DNA from 3 places in the Streptomyces sp. WMMC500 genome. Region 2 is predicted to be linked to each of the others. Evidence: riboswitches for the same ligand, from Rfam matches in the RefSeq annotation. Region 2 holds a riboswitch; each other region holds the start of a gene.
What was found. Region 2 has a riboswitch for thiamine pyrophosphate ahead of thiC (phosphomethylpyrimidine synthase ThiC). Riboswitches for the same ligand answer to the same signal wherever they lie in the genome.
Positions count from the first base shown of each region.

Region 1: another riboswitch for thiamine pyrophosphate. It lies ahead of thiO (glycine oxidase ThiO); the one in region 2 lies ahead of thiC (phosphomethylpyrimidine synthase ThiC).
Region 3: another riboswitch for thiamine pyrophosphate. It lies ahead of O7599_RS09645 (thiamine ABC transporter substrate-binding protein); the one in region 2 lies ahead of thiC (phosphomethylpyrimidine synthase ThiC).

Region 1 covers NZ_CP114905.1:7,132,098-7,136,369, reverse strand. The annotation lists gene thiE (thiamine phosphate synthase) at 1-157, opposite strand, end outside; gene O7599_RS30745 (Rv2175c family DNA-binding protein) at 221-586, opposite strand; gene O7599_RS30740 (FAD-dependent oxidoreductase) at 707-1,996, opposite strand; TPP riboswitch at 2,085-2,195, shown strand; gene thiO (glycine oxidase ThiO) at 2,188-3,456, shown strand; gene thiS (sulfur carrier protein ThiS) at 3,453-3,746, shown strand; gene O7599_RS30725 (thiazole synthase) at 3,860-4,272, shown strand, end outside.
Region 2 covers NZ_CP114905.1:4,683,900-4,688,171, reverse strand. The annotation lists gene thiC (phosphomethylpyrimidine synthase ThiC) at 323-2,122, opposite strand; TPP riboswitch at 2,115-2,246, opposite strand; gene O7599_RS20080 (YibE/F family protein) at 2,323-3,783, shown strand; gene O7599_RS20075 (DUF5326 family protein) at 3,833-4,045, opposite strand; gene O7599_RS20070 (cupin domain-containing protein) at 4,183-4,272, opposite strand, start outside.
Region 3 covers NZ_CP114905.1:2,386,303-2,390,574, reverse strand. The annotation lists gene O7599_RS09655 (phosphatidate cytidylyltransferase) at 1-403, shown strand, start outside; gene rlmN (23S rRNA (adenine(2503)-C(2))-methyltransferase RlmN) at 481-1,593, shown strand; TPP riboswitch at 1,608-1,718, shown strand; gene O7599_RS09645 (thiamine ABC transporter substrate-binding protein) at 1,756-2,814, shown strand; gene O7599_RS09640 (iron ABC transporter permease) at 2,928-4,272, shown strand, end outside.

The DNA.
Region 1 (4,272 bases), 2.4 Mb from region 2:
GCAGTTGGACGACGTCCACGCCGGCGGCGAGCACGGCGTCGAGGAACTCGGGCAGGTCGCCCTGGCGCGTCCGGGCGTCGGTGCACAGGTAGAGCTGCGCGGCGCCCAGCCGCGCGCGGGCGTCGGCGGTGGCGCGGGCGGCGGTTCCGGCCGTCATGCGGCGCTCCCCCTCGTACGGTCGCGGGGCCGGACCCGCGGGCGCGCGCCCGGCCCCGCGAGATTACACAGCCAGCGCCTGCGCCCTGCGCTTGACCTCCGTCCCGCGGTTCTCGCGCAGCGCCTGCGCGGGAGTCCCCGGGAGCGAGGGGTCGGGGGTGAACAGCCACTCCAGCGCCTCCGCGTCGCTGAAGCCGTCGTCCTTGAGCAGCGTCAGGGTCCCGGTGAGGCCCTTGACGACCTTCCCCTCGCCGATGAACTCGGCGGGCACCTGCAGCGCGTTGTTCTCACCCCGCCGCACCGCGATCAACTGGCCTTCCTTGACCAACTGCCGCACGCGGGTCACCTCGACGCCGAGCTTCTCGGCGACGTCGGGAAGGGTGAGCCAGGAGGGGACGAGAGCATCGATCTTCGCATCAATCTCGGTCACACCCCCAGCCTGCCATCTCGGACCGCCCGCCGGTACAGGGCAGCGCCAAAGGGCGGCATATCACCTCGAAGCATCCCCGGATGCGCGGCTGCCGGCCCGGCGCGGGACGCGCCGCGGACGTCACAGCGCGGCCGATTTCAGCGGTACCGCCGCGTCGGCGGCGCGCTCGCGGTCCAGCGCGGCACCCGCGTGGATCAGCTTGCGCCCCTGGGTGAGGTCCCGCGGGCGGCCGACGGCCAGCAGCGCGATGAGCCGCCCGGCGCGCAGCCAGCACACCGACCAGGAGGCGGCGGACGGATCGCCGCGCCACAGCAGCTCGTCGTCGTCCGTGTGGTGGCCGACGTACTGCACGAACCGGCCGAACTGCTCGGACCAGAAGTACGGCACCGGGTCGTACGCCGCGCCCGGCTCCCCGGCGATGTCCGCCGCGACGGTCGCCGGGCCCTGCAGGGCGTTGTCCCAGTGGTGGATCAGCAGCCGCTCGCCGTAGCGCGCGGAGGGGAACGACGCGCAGTCGCCGACGGCCCAGACGCCCGGCACGTTCGTGCGCAGCCGCTCGTCGGCCCGCACCGCGCCGTCGCCGCCCAGCACGACGCCGGAGCCGGCGAGCCAGGCAGTCGCGGGACGGGCGCCGATGCCGACGACGACGGCGTCGGCGGTCAGCTCCGTACCGTCGTCGAGGACCACCGCGACCGGGCCGTCCTCGCCCAGGTGCGCGACGCGCTCCACCCGGCGGCCCGTCAGCAGCCGGGCACCGCTCTCCTCGTACCATCCGGCCATCGGCACCGCGACCTGCGCGGGCAGCGCCGCCGGCAGCGGGTGCCCGGCGGCCTCCACGACCGTCACCTCACAGCCCTGCTCGCGCGCCGCGGTGCTCAGCTCCGCGCCGATCCAGCCCGCGCCGACCACCAGGATCCGGCTGCGCCGCACGAGCACCGCGCGCAGCCGCGCCGCGTCGTCGAGGGTGCGCAGCAGGTGCACGCCGGGCGTGGTGCCGGCGGGCGCGCCGGGCAGCGGGACGGGCGCCGCGCCGGTGGCCAGGACCAGCTTCTCGTACGCCACGGGCCCGGCGTCCGTCTCCAGCAGCCGCCCCGCGGTGTCCAGCCGGTCGACGTGCAGCCCCAGCCGGAGCCCGATGCCGTGCTCCGCGAAGTCCACCTCGAACGCCGAGCCCTCCGCCTTGCCGAGCAGCACCGCCTTCGACAGCGGCGGCCGGTCGTACGGGTCGTGCGGCTCCGCGCCGACGAGGGTGACGGGGCCTGCGTAACCCCGCTCGCGCAGCGCGACGGCCGTCTGCACCCCGGCCATGCCGGCACCGACGACGACGGTGCCGGCGGTTGAGTTCCCGGGGCGGCTGGCGGCCCGGCCGGCGGGGCCGCGGTCCGGATCGGCGTCGGTCACACCGATCACTGTATGCCGGGCCCGGCATACGACGCTCGTGCCGGGTCCGCTCGCGAGGCTCCCTTACAGCGGCCGGGCCTACGGAGTTAGGGTGGCCGGGAAGACTCGCGGGAGCCCGGCGCACCGGGCTGAGAGGGGGGCTGGCGGCCCCCGACCGTACGAACCTGATCCGGGTCATGCCGGCGAAGGGAGGGGCGAACGTGCCCATGCAGCCACGCGACACACCCCCGGAAGAACCCGCGGCGGCGCCCGCGGCCGGCACCGCCGGCCCGGTCGGCGCGCCGCGCACGGCGGACGCCACGTACGACGTCCTCGTCGTCGGCGGCGGCGTCATCGGCCTGGTCACCGCCTGGCAGGCGGCCCGCCGCGGGCTGGCCACCGCCGTCGCCGACCCGGCGCCCGACGGCGGCGCCGCGCAGGTCGCGGCCGGCATGCTCGCCGCCGTCACCGAACTGCACTACGGCGAGGAGGCGCTGCTGGCGCTCAACCTGGCCGCCGCGGAGCGCTATCCGGCGTTCGCGGCCGAACTGGCCGAGGCGTCGGGCCGGGACATCGGCTACCGCCGCTGCGGCGCGCTGTCCGTCGCGCTGGATGCCGACGACCGCGCCCAACTGCGCGAACTGCACGGCTTCCAGCAGCGGCTGGGGCTGTCGGCCGAGTGGCTCGGCGGGAGCGAGTGCCGCCGGCTGGAGCCCATGCTCGCGCCCGGGGTACGCGGCGGGCTGCGCGTCGACGGCGACCACCAGACGGACCCGCGGCTGCTGACCGTGGCGCTCCTCGCGGCCTGCGAGCGGGCCGGCGTCGCCTTCCACCGCAGCCTCGCGGCCCGGCTGCGGGTGACCGGCTCCGGCACCGCCGAGCGGGCGGTGGGCGCGGAACTGGCGGACGGCACGCGGATCGCCGCCGGGCAGACGGTGCTGGCCGCCGGCAGCCGCAGCGGCCGTCTTGCGGGGGTGCCGGAGGCGGTGCGGCCCCCGGTGCGCCCCGTCAAGGGGCAGGTGGTGCGGCTGCGGATGCCCGGCGCCGGGACGCCGTTCCTGTCCCGTACGGTACGGGCCGTGGTCCGCGGCAGCAGCGTGTACCTGGTGCCGCGCGAGAGCGGCGAGCTGGTCATCGGCGCCACCAGCGAGGAGCTGGGCTGGGACACCACGGTCACCGCAGGCGGCGTGTACGAGCTGCTGCGCGACGCCCACGAGCTGCTGCCCGGGCTGACGGAGCTGCCGCTCGTGGAGACCGGCGCCGGGCTGCGCCCCGGCTCCCCCGACAACGCGCCGCTGCTGGGCCCCACCGCCCTGCCGGGGCTGCACCTGGCCACCGGCCACTACCGCAACGGGGTGCTCCTCACCCCGGTCACCGGCGACGCCCTCGCCGCCGTGCTCACCGGCGGCGAGCTCCCCGACGTCGCCCGCCCGTTCGCCGCCACCCGGTTCGCGGGCGCGCGGCAGCACCACGAAGGACGGCACGCATGACCGAGAACGCCACGCAGACCCGTACCGACTCCCCCGACACCACCGACTCCCCCGAAGCCGCCGCCACCGACGCCGCGGCCGCGGCCGCCGTCACCGTCACCGTCAACGGCGCCCCGCGCCGTGTCGCCGCGGGCCTCACCCTCGACGCCCTCGTCGCCACCGTCACCGCCGCGCCCCGCGGCGTCGCCGCCGCCGTCAACGAGGACGTCGTACCCCGCGGCAGTTGGCCCACCACCACCCTCGCCGACGGCGACCGCGTCGAGATCCTGACCGCGGTCCAGGGAGGCTGATCACCGTGACAAGCACCGCCCCCGCCCCGACAGACGCCACGGACCCCACCGCCGCCGACCCGGCCGCGGACCCCCTCACGATCGCCGGCGTCCGCTTCTCCTCGCGCCTCATCATGGGCACCGGCGGCGCGAGCAGCCTGGACATGATGGAGCGCGCGCTCCTCGCCTCCGGCACCGAGCTGACCACCGTCGCGATGCGCCGCGTCGACCCCGGCGTGCACGGCTCGGTGCTCGACGTGCTGCGCCGCCACGGCATCCGCGTGCTGCCGAACACCGCCGGCTGCTACACCGCCGGCGAGGCCGTCCTCACCGCCCGGCTGGCCCGCGAGGCGCTCGGCACGGACTGGGTGAAGCTGGAGGTCATCGCCGACGAGCGCACCCTGCTGCCCGACCCCGTCGAGCTGCTGGCCGCCGCCGAGACGCTCGTCGACGACGGCTTCACCGTGCTCCCGTACACCAACGACGACCCCGTGCTCGCCCGCAAGCTGGAGGACGCCGGCTGCGCCGCCGTGATGCCGCTCGGCTC
Region 2 (4,272 bases):
AGCGTAAGGAACGAAGGGATATCCATATCTGCTGAATCTCGATCACCTAATTTGACTCACAATTGGTACAGATCTTGCGATCCCGAGAATGTGCCGAAACGCGACCCCCTCTTCCGATGACCGAGCAGCGTCAGACGCCACTGCCAGAACCAGCTCCCCGAGTCGTGCGCGATCCACCGGCGCACGCACTACGGTGACCAACCCGACGCACGCCGGACACGGCTACGACCGTACCGGGGGGAGCAGTGGGCGGACGAGACCGCCGGACGGCAGCGGGCCCCGCTCGGAGTTGAGCGGGGCCCGCGTGGAGTGCGTTGGTGCGTCAGTCCGCGACCGGGAGGTAGACGCGGTGGCCGCTCTCTGCGAACTCCCGTGACTTCTGGAGCATGCCGGCGGCAGCCTCCTCCTCCGTGGCGTCGGCGGGCACGTCGCCACCGAAGCGCTCTATTACTGATTTGCTAATTTTCATTGAGCAGAACTTCGGTCCGCACATCGAGCAGAAGTGCGCCGTCTTCGCCGGCTCCGCCGGCAGCGTCGCGTCGTGGAACTCGCGCGCCGTGTCCGGGTCCAGGGCCAGGTTGAACTGGTCCTCCCAGCGGAACTCGAAGCGCGCGTCCGACAGGGCGTCGTCCCAGTCCTGGGCGCCCGGGTGGCCCTTGGCGAGGTCCGCGGCGTGGGCGGCGATCTTGTACGTGATGACGCCGGTCTTGACGTCGTCGCGGTCCGGCAGGCCCAGGTGTTCCTTCGGGGTGACGTAGCAGAGCATCGCCGTGCCCCACCAGGCGATCATCGCCGCCCCGATGCCGGAGGTGATGTGGTCGTAGGCGGGGGCGATGTCGGTGGCCAGGGGGCCGAGGGTGTAGAACGGGGCCTCTTCGCAGATCTCCTGCTGCAGGTCGACGTTCTCCTTGATCTTGTGCATCGGGACGTGTCCCGGGCCCTCGATCATGGTCTGCACGCCGTGCGACTTCGCGACCCGGTTCAGCTCGCCGAGGGTGTGCAGCTCCGCGAACTGCGCCTCGTCGTTGGCGTCCGCGATCGAGCCGGGGCGCAGGCCGTCGCCGAGGGAGAACGTCACGTCGTACGCGGCGAGGATCTCGCACAGCTCGTCGAAGTGGGTGTAGAGGAACGACTCGCGGTGGTGGGCCAGGCACCAGGCGGCCATGATGGAGCCGCCGCGGGAGACGATGCCCGTCTTGCGGCGGGCGGTGAGGGGGACGTAGCGCAGCAGGACGCCCGCGTGGACGGTCATGTAGTCGACGCCCTGCTCGCACTGTTCGACGACGGTGTCCTTGTAGACGTCCCAGCTCAGCTCCTCCGCGCGGCCGTCGACCTTCTCCAGGGCCTGGTAGAGCGGCACGGTGCCGATGGGCACGGGGGAGTTGCGCAGGATCCACTCGCGGGTGGTGTGGATGTTGCGGCCGGTGGACAGGTCCATGACCGTGTCGGCGCCCCAGCGGGTGGCCCACGTCATCTTCTCCACCTCCTCCTCGATGGAGGAGGTGACGGCGGAGTTGCCGATGTTGGCGTTGACCTTCACCAGGAAGTTCTTCCCGATGATCATCGGTTCGGACTCGGGGTGGTTGACGTTCGCGGGGAGTACGGCGCGGCCGGCCGCGATCTCGTCGCGGACGAAGGCGGGCTCGACCCGCTCGCGCAGCGCGACGAACTCCATCTCCGCGGTGACCTCCCCGCGTCTGGCGTACGCGAGTTGCGTGACCGCCGCGCCGCGGGCGCGCCGCGGCTGGCGCGGGCGGCCGGGGAAGACGGCGTCGAGGTTGCGCAGGCCGCCGCGGGGGGAGGTGTGCTTGAGGCCGTCGTCCTCGGGGCGGGGCGGGCGGCCCGCGTACTCCTCGGTGTCGCCGCGGGCGATGATCCAGTTGTCGCGCAGCGGGGCGAGCCCGCGGCGGACGTCGGTGTCGGTGGTCGGGTCGGTGTACGGCCCGGACGTGTCGTACAGCGTCACGTCCCGGCCGTTCGTGAGGTGTACGCGCCGCACCGGGACCCTGATGTCGGGCCGCGCGGGGTGCTCGACGTGGTCCTTGTGCCAGCCGATCGCCGTCGAGTCGGCGGACTTCGCGGAGTCCGCGGTGGCGGGCGTACGTGCATCCGAAACGGTCATGGAGACCCACTCCCTACGCCGGCATTACCCGGTAACAGGTTCGGCGGTCGGCGCAGCTTCGGTCCGGTTCCGGATCCGTCAGCGCCCTCTCAGCCCGGTGCTCCGAGCTCCCGCGGTGTGCATTTCGCGGACCACGCTAACCGGTGGACGCCCCGGCACGAAAGAGGGCACCGGGGGCGCGCTCCTGCGATGATCTGGCGGTGACCCCTTCGCACAGCCACGAACAGAACCACGGCCACGGCCACGGCACGCCGCCCCCGCCGGCCTCGCACCGGCTGCGTACGGTGATCGCGGCGCTGCTCGTCCCGTTCGCGCTGGCGGTGCTCGCCGGGCTGATCGCGCTGTGGCCCGGCGACGAACCGGGCGGCGCGCGCAGCGGCGTCGGCTTCGACCAGGAGCGGCAGCGGGCGAAGGTCACCAAGATCGAAGAGGTCAGGTGCGCGGACGTGGGCGCCCAGATCCAGGAGCCGGCGACGCCGGGCGGCGGCGGAAACGCGGACGAGCCGCGGCCCGACGAGGACGCGATGTGCGAGCGGGCGACGATCGAGGTGACGTCGGGCAAGCACAAGGGACGTACCTTCACCGAGATCGTCGCGCCCGACGCGTCGCGGCGGTACGACGTGGGGCAGGAACTCGTCGTCTCCTATTCGCCGGATGCGCCGCGTGAGCTGCAGTACGCCGTCTCCGACGTGGTGCGTACGGTGCCGATGGCGGTGCTGGCGCTGGTGTTCGCGCTGGCGGTGGTCGCGGTGGGGCGGCTGCGCGGGCTGGCGGCGCTCGCGGCGCTGGCGGTGAGCTTCCTGGTCCTGATCCTGTTCATCCTGCCGGCGATCCTCGACGGGTCGAATCCGCTGGTGGTGGCGGTGGTCGGGGGCAGCGCCATCATGCTGATCGCGCTGTATCTCTGTCACGGGTTCAACGTGCGTACGTCGGTGGCGGCCCTGGGCACGCTGGTGTCGCTGCTGCTGATCGGGCTGCTGGGCTCGCTGTTCATCGGCTGGTCGAAACTGACCGGGAACACCGACGACTTCACGGGGCTCATCCACACCCAGTACCCGGACATCGACATGAGCGGGCTGCTGCTGGCGGGGGTGCTGATCGGCTCGCTCGGGGTGCTCGACGACGTGACGGTGACGCAGGCGTCCGCGGTGTGGGAGCTGCGGCAGGCCGATCCGTCGGCGCCGTGGCGGAAGCTGTACGCGTCCGCGATGCGGATCGGGCGGGATCACATCGCTTCGGTGGTGAACACGCTGGTCCTCGCGTACGCGGGAGCGGCGCTGCCGCTGCTGCTGCTCTTCACGATCGCCGACCAGGGCGTCGGCACGGTGGCGACGAGCGAGTTCGTCGCCGAGGAGATCGTACGGACCCTCGTCGGCAGCATCGGGCTGGTCGCCTCGGTGCCGCTGACCACGGGGCTCGCGGCGCTCGTCGTCTCCGCCGACCGGGGCCGGGAGGCGGGGCCGGGCGCGGGCATGGGACCGGCTGGAGGGCCGGGGCCGGGTGGCGGACCGGGATCATGGCCGGGTGGCGGACCGGGCACGGGGCCCGGGGCCGGTGCGGGACCGGCGGGCTGGGCGGGCACGGGCTCCGGCGCCGCCGCGGCTCCTCCCGAGGGCCGCGCCCGCCGCCGGGGCGGCGGCGGTCGGCGGCGCCGGAAGTAGCGCCGGAGGCGAGGACGGCGGGCTGCCGGCCGGCTGGCCGGCCGGTCGTCTACCAGTCGTTCTTCGACGACGACGCGGTCATGAACTTCCGCACCAGGAAGATCGCACCCGCGATCAGCGCCGCGGCCAGCAGCACCTTGAACAGCAGGCCGATGATGAAACCGACCAGCGCCATGATCAGGCTGCCGAAGACCACCAGCACGATCGCCGGGATCAGCACCCACGTCACCCACCACGGCAGCCCCGCGGTGATCTCTTTCACGGACACGGTCATTCCTCCTCCGGTACGCCGGGGTTGTCCCGGTGCCTTCGATGCTAAGTCGCCGGAAGGGCGGACGGGAGTGCCCCCTTCCCCGGTCCACCCCGGAACGAACCCTGAGGCACCCCTGAGGGACTGATTCAGGCCTCGGGTGGAGAGAAGACCACCAGAACCCGGAGATCCTCGGTGATGTGGTGGAAACGATGCGGCACGCCCGCCGGCACGTAGAC
Region 3 (4,272 bases), 2.3 Mb from region 2:
GCGGGTGCTGACGTTCCTGATCCTCACGGTGATCAGCGACACCGGCGCGTACGCCGTCGGCTACAAGTTCGGCCGCCACAAACTCGCCCCCCGCATCAGCCCCGGCAAGACCCGCGAGGGACTCGCCGGCGCGCTGGCCTTCGCGATGGCCGCGGGCGCGGTGTGCATGGAGCTGCTCGTCGACGACGGCCGCTGGTGGCAGGGACTCCTGCTGGGCGCCGCGGCAGCCGCCAGCGCCACGCTCGGCGACCTCGCCGAGTCGATGATCAAACGGGACCTCGGCATCAAGGACATGGGCACTCTCCTCCCCGGCCACGGCGGGATCATGGACCGGCTGGACTCGCTGCTGCCGACGGCACCGGTGGTGTGGCTGCTGATGGTGATCTTCGTCGGCACGGGCTGACCCCGCCCCGCCGTCGCATCCGGGCATCCGGGGACGATGCAGGCGCACGCGGTTCCGTCTGCGACACTGGTACGGCTATGCCCAAGCCAGGAGAGCTCACCTTCGCCGTCCCCCGTGGTGCCAAGAAGCCGCCGCGCCACCTCGCCGACCTCACCCCCGCCGAGCGCCGCGACGCCGTCGCCGAGCTGGGCGAGAAGCCGTTCCGCGCCGCGCAGCTCTCGCGGCACTACTTCGCGCGCTACGCCACTGACCCGGCCGGCTGGACCGACGTGCCGGCCGGGTCCCGGGCGAAGCTCGCCGAAGGGCTGCTGCCCGAGCTGATGACCGTCGTCCGGCATCTGAGCTGCGACGGCGACACGACGCGCAAGACCCTGTGGCGGCTCTTCGACGGCACGCTGGTCGAGTCGGTGCTCATGCGCTACCCCGACCGCGTCACCATGTGCATCTCCTCCCAGGCCGGCTGCGGCATGAACTGCCCGTTCTGCGCCACCGGCCAGGCCGGGCTGACCCGCAACCTGTCCACCGCCGAGATCGTCCACCAGATCGTCGACGGCATGCGCGCCCTGCGCGACGGCGAGGTGCCCGGAGGCCCGGCGCGGCTGTCCAACATCGTCTTCATGGGCATGGGCGAGCCGCTGGCGAACTACAACCGCGTGCTGGCCGCCGTGCGCCGCCTCACCGACCCGGAGCCCGACGGCCTCGGGCTCTCCCAGCGCGGCATCACCGTCTCCACCGTCGGCCTCGTGCCCGCCATGCACCGCTTCGCCGACGAGGGCCTGAAGTGCCGCCTCGCCGTCTCCCTCCACGCGCCCGACGACGAACTGCGCGACACGCTCGTGCCCGTCAACACCCGCTGGCAGGTCCGCGAGGTCCTCGACGCCGCCTGGGAGTACGCCGCACGCTCCGGCCGCCGCGTCTCCATCGAGTACGCGCTGATCAGGGACATCAACGACCAGGCCTGGCGCGCCGACCTCCTCGGCCGCCTCCTCAGGGGCCGCCGCGCCCACGTCAACCTCATCCCGCTCAACCCCACCCCCGGCTCGAAGTGGACCGCCTCCCGGCCCGAGGACGAGCGGGCGTTCGTCGCCGCCCTGGAGTCCCACGGCGTGCCCGTGACCGTGCGGGACACCCGCGGCCAGGAGATCGACGGGGCCTGTGGACAGCTCGCGGCGTCCGAGGCACCCGCCTGATACCGTGCGTTTGTACCAACCGACAGGGGAGCGCTCGCAGCGCTGAGAGTGCGGAAGCGTCCAGGCCGCAGACCCTCGAACCTCGCCCAGGTCATTCTGGGTAGGAAGTTCGGTCCCCTCTCCGCTGCTGCCCGGGCTGCCCGCCGCCACGAAAGCAGCCCGATGAAGCGCATCGTCACCACCGCCCTGGCCGCGTCGCTCGCCCTGGGCCTGGCCGCCTGCGGCTCGGACTCCGGCGACGGATCCGGGTCCGGCTCGGGCGACAAGAGCGTCACCCTCGTCACCCACGACTCCTTCGCCGCCTCCGACGACGTGCTCAAGGCGTTCGAGAAGCAGTCCGGGTACAAGGTCGACGTCCTCAGGGGCAAGGACGCCGGCTCCGCTGTCAACCAGGCGATCCTGTCCAAGGACAACCCCCAGGGCGACGTCTTCTTCGGCATCGACAACACCCTCCTCTCCCGCGGCCTCGACAACGGGCTCTTCACGCCGTACGAAGCGAAGGGGCTGGACCGCATCCCCCGCGAGCTCCAGCTCGACGCCGGCGAACACCGCGTCACCCCCGTCGACTACGGCGACGTGTGCGTCAACTACGACCGCGCGTACTTCGAGGAGAAGAACCTCGACCCGCCCGAGACCCTCGACGACCTCGCCGAACCCCGCTACAAGGACCTCCTCGTCACCGAGAACGCCGCCACCTCCTCCCCGGGGCTGGCCTTCCTCCTCGCCACCGCCGACGAGTACGGGGACGAGGGCTGGGAGGACTACTGGAGCAGGCTGCGGGACAACGGCGTCGAGGTCGTCGACGGCTGGGAGCAGGCGTACTACGACCGCTTCTCCGGCGCCGGCAAGGGCGACAAGCCGCTCGTCGTCTCCTACGCCTCCAGCCCGCCCGTCCTCGACATGGAATCGCGGCCGAAGGAAGCCACCACCGGCGTGTCCACCGGCACCTGCTTCCGCCAGATCGAGTTCGCCGGGCTGCTCGCGAACGCCGGCAACACCGAAGGCGGCAAGGCCCTCATCGACTTCCTCATCGGCGAGCGGTTCCAGAAGGACATGCCGCTGCAGATGTTCGTCCACCCCGCGCGCGAGAACACCGAGCTGCCCGAGGTCTTCACCCGCTACGGCGAGGAGATCCCCGACCCGCACACCCTCGACCCGGCGGCCGTTCAGGACAACCGGGAGCAGTGGATCAAGACGTGGACCTCGCTGGTCGTGAAGTAACCCGCGCGGCAGGACGCGGCCCGGACGGCCCCGGCGGCCCGCGCGGCCCGCGCGGCGCGGGCGGGGGCGCGCGCCGCCGCCGGGGGCGCGGAGCCGCCGGCCGGCTCGCGCTCATGGCCGTCCCCGCCGCGTTCTTCGCCGTCTTCTTCGCCTACCCCGTCGGCGCCATCGTCGCCCGCGGCCTGCGCGAGAACGGCCGCTGGCAGCTCGGCCGCGTCCCCGACGTCCTCGGCGACCCCGACATCCTCGGCGTCCTGTGGTTCACGCTCTGGCAGGCCACCGCGTCCACCGGACTGACCCTCGTCCTCGCGCTCCCCGCCGCGTACGTCTTCGCCCGCTTCGACTTCCCCGGCAAACAACTGCTGCGCGCCCTGGTCACCGTGCCGTTCGTGATGCCCACCGTCGTCGTCGGCTCCGCGTTCCTCGCCCTCCTCGGCCGCGGCGGCGTCCTCGACGGCTGGTGGGGCATCCGCCTGGACACCACCGTGTGGGCCATCCTCCTCGCCCACGTCTTCTTCAACTTCGCCGTCGTCGTACGGACCGTCGGCGGCCTGTGGGCGCAGCTCGACCCCCGTCAGGAAGAAGCCGCCCGCGTCCTCGGCGCCGGCCGCCTCGCCGCCTGGCGGCACGTCACCCTGCCCGCGCTCGGGCCCGCCGTCGCCGCCGCGGCCCTCATGGTCTTCCTCTTCACCTTCACCTCCTTCGGCATCATCCAGATCCTCGGCGGCCCCCGCTACGCCACCCTCGAAGTGGAGATCTACCGCCAGACCGCCGACTTCCTCGACCTGCCCACCGCCGCGGTCCTCACCCTCCTCCAGCTCGCCGCCGTCGCCGGCGTCCTCGCCGTGCACGCCTGGACCGTACGCCGCCGGGAGACCGCGCTGCGCCTCGTCGCCCCCGAGACCACCGCCCGCCGCCCGCGCGGCGCCGGCGAACGCGCACTCCTCGGCGGCGTCGTCGCCGTCGTCGCCGTGCTGCTCCTCGCGCCGCTCGCCGTCCTCGTCGAACGCTCCTTCGCCACCCCCGGCGGCCACGGCACCGGCTTCTACCGCGCGCTGCAGGAGAGCGACGGCACGTTCGCCGTCCCGCCGCTGGAGGCCGTCGGCAACTCCCTCGCCTACGCCGCCGTCGCCACCGTCATCGCCGTCGTCGTCGGCGGCCTCGCCGCGGCCGCCGTCACCCGCCGCGCGGGCCCCTTCGTCCGCGGCTTCGACGCACTGCTGATGCTCCCGCTGGGCACCTCCGCCGTCACCGTCGGCTTCGGCTTCCTCATCGCCCTCGACAGCCCGCCGCTCGACCTCAGGTCCTCCTGGATCCTCGTGCCGCTCGCGCAGGCGCTGGTGGGCGTCCCGTTCGTCGTACGGACCATGCTGCCCGTGCTGCGCGCCGTCGACGAGCGGCTGCGGGAGGCCGCCGCCGTCCTCGGCGCGTCCCCGCTGCGGGCGTGGCGGGAGGTCG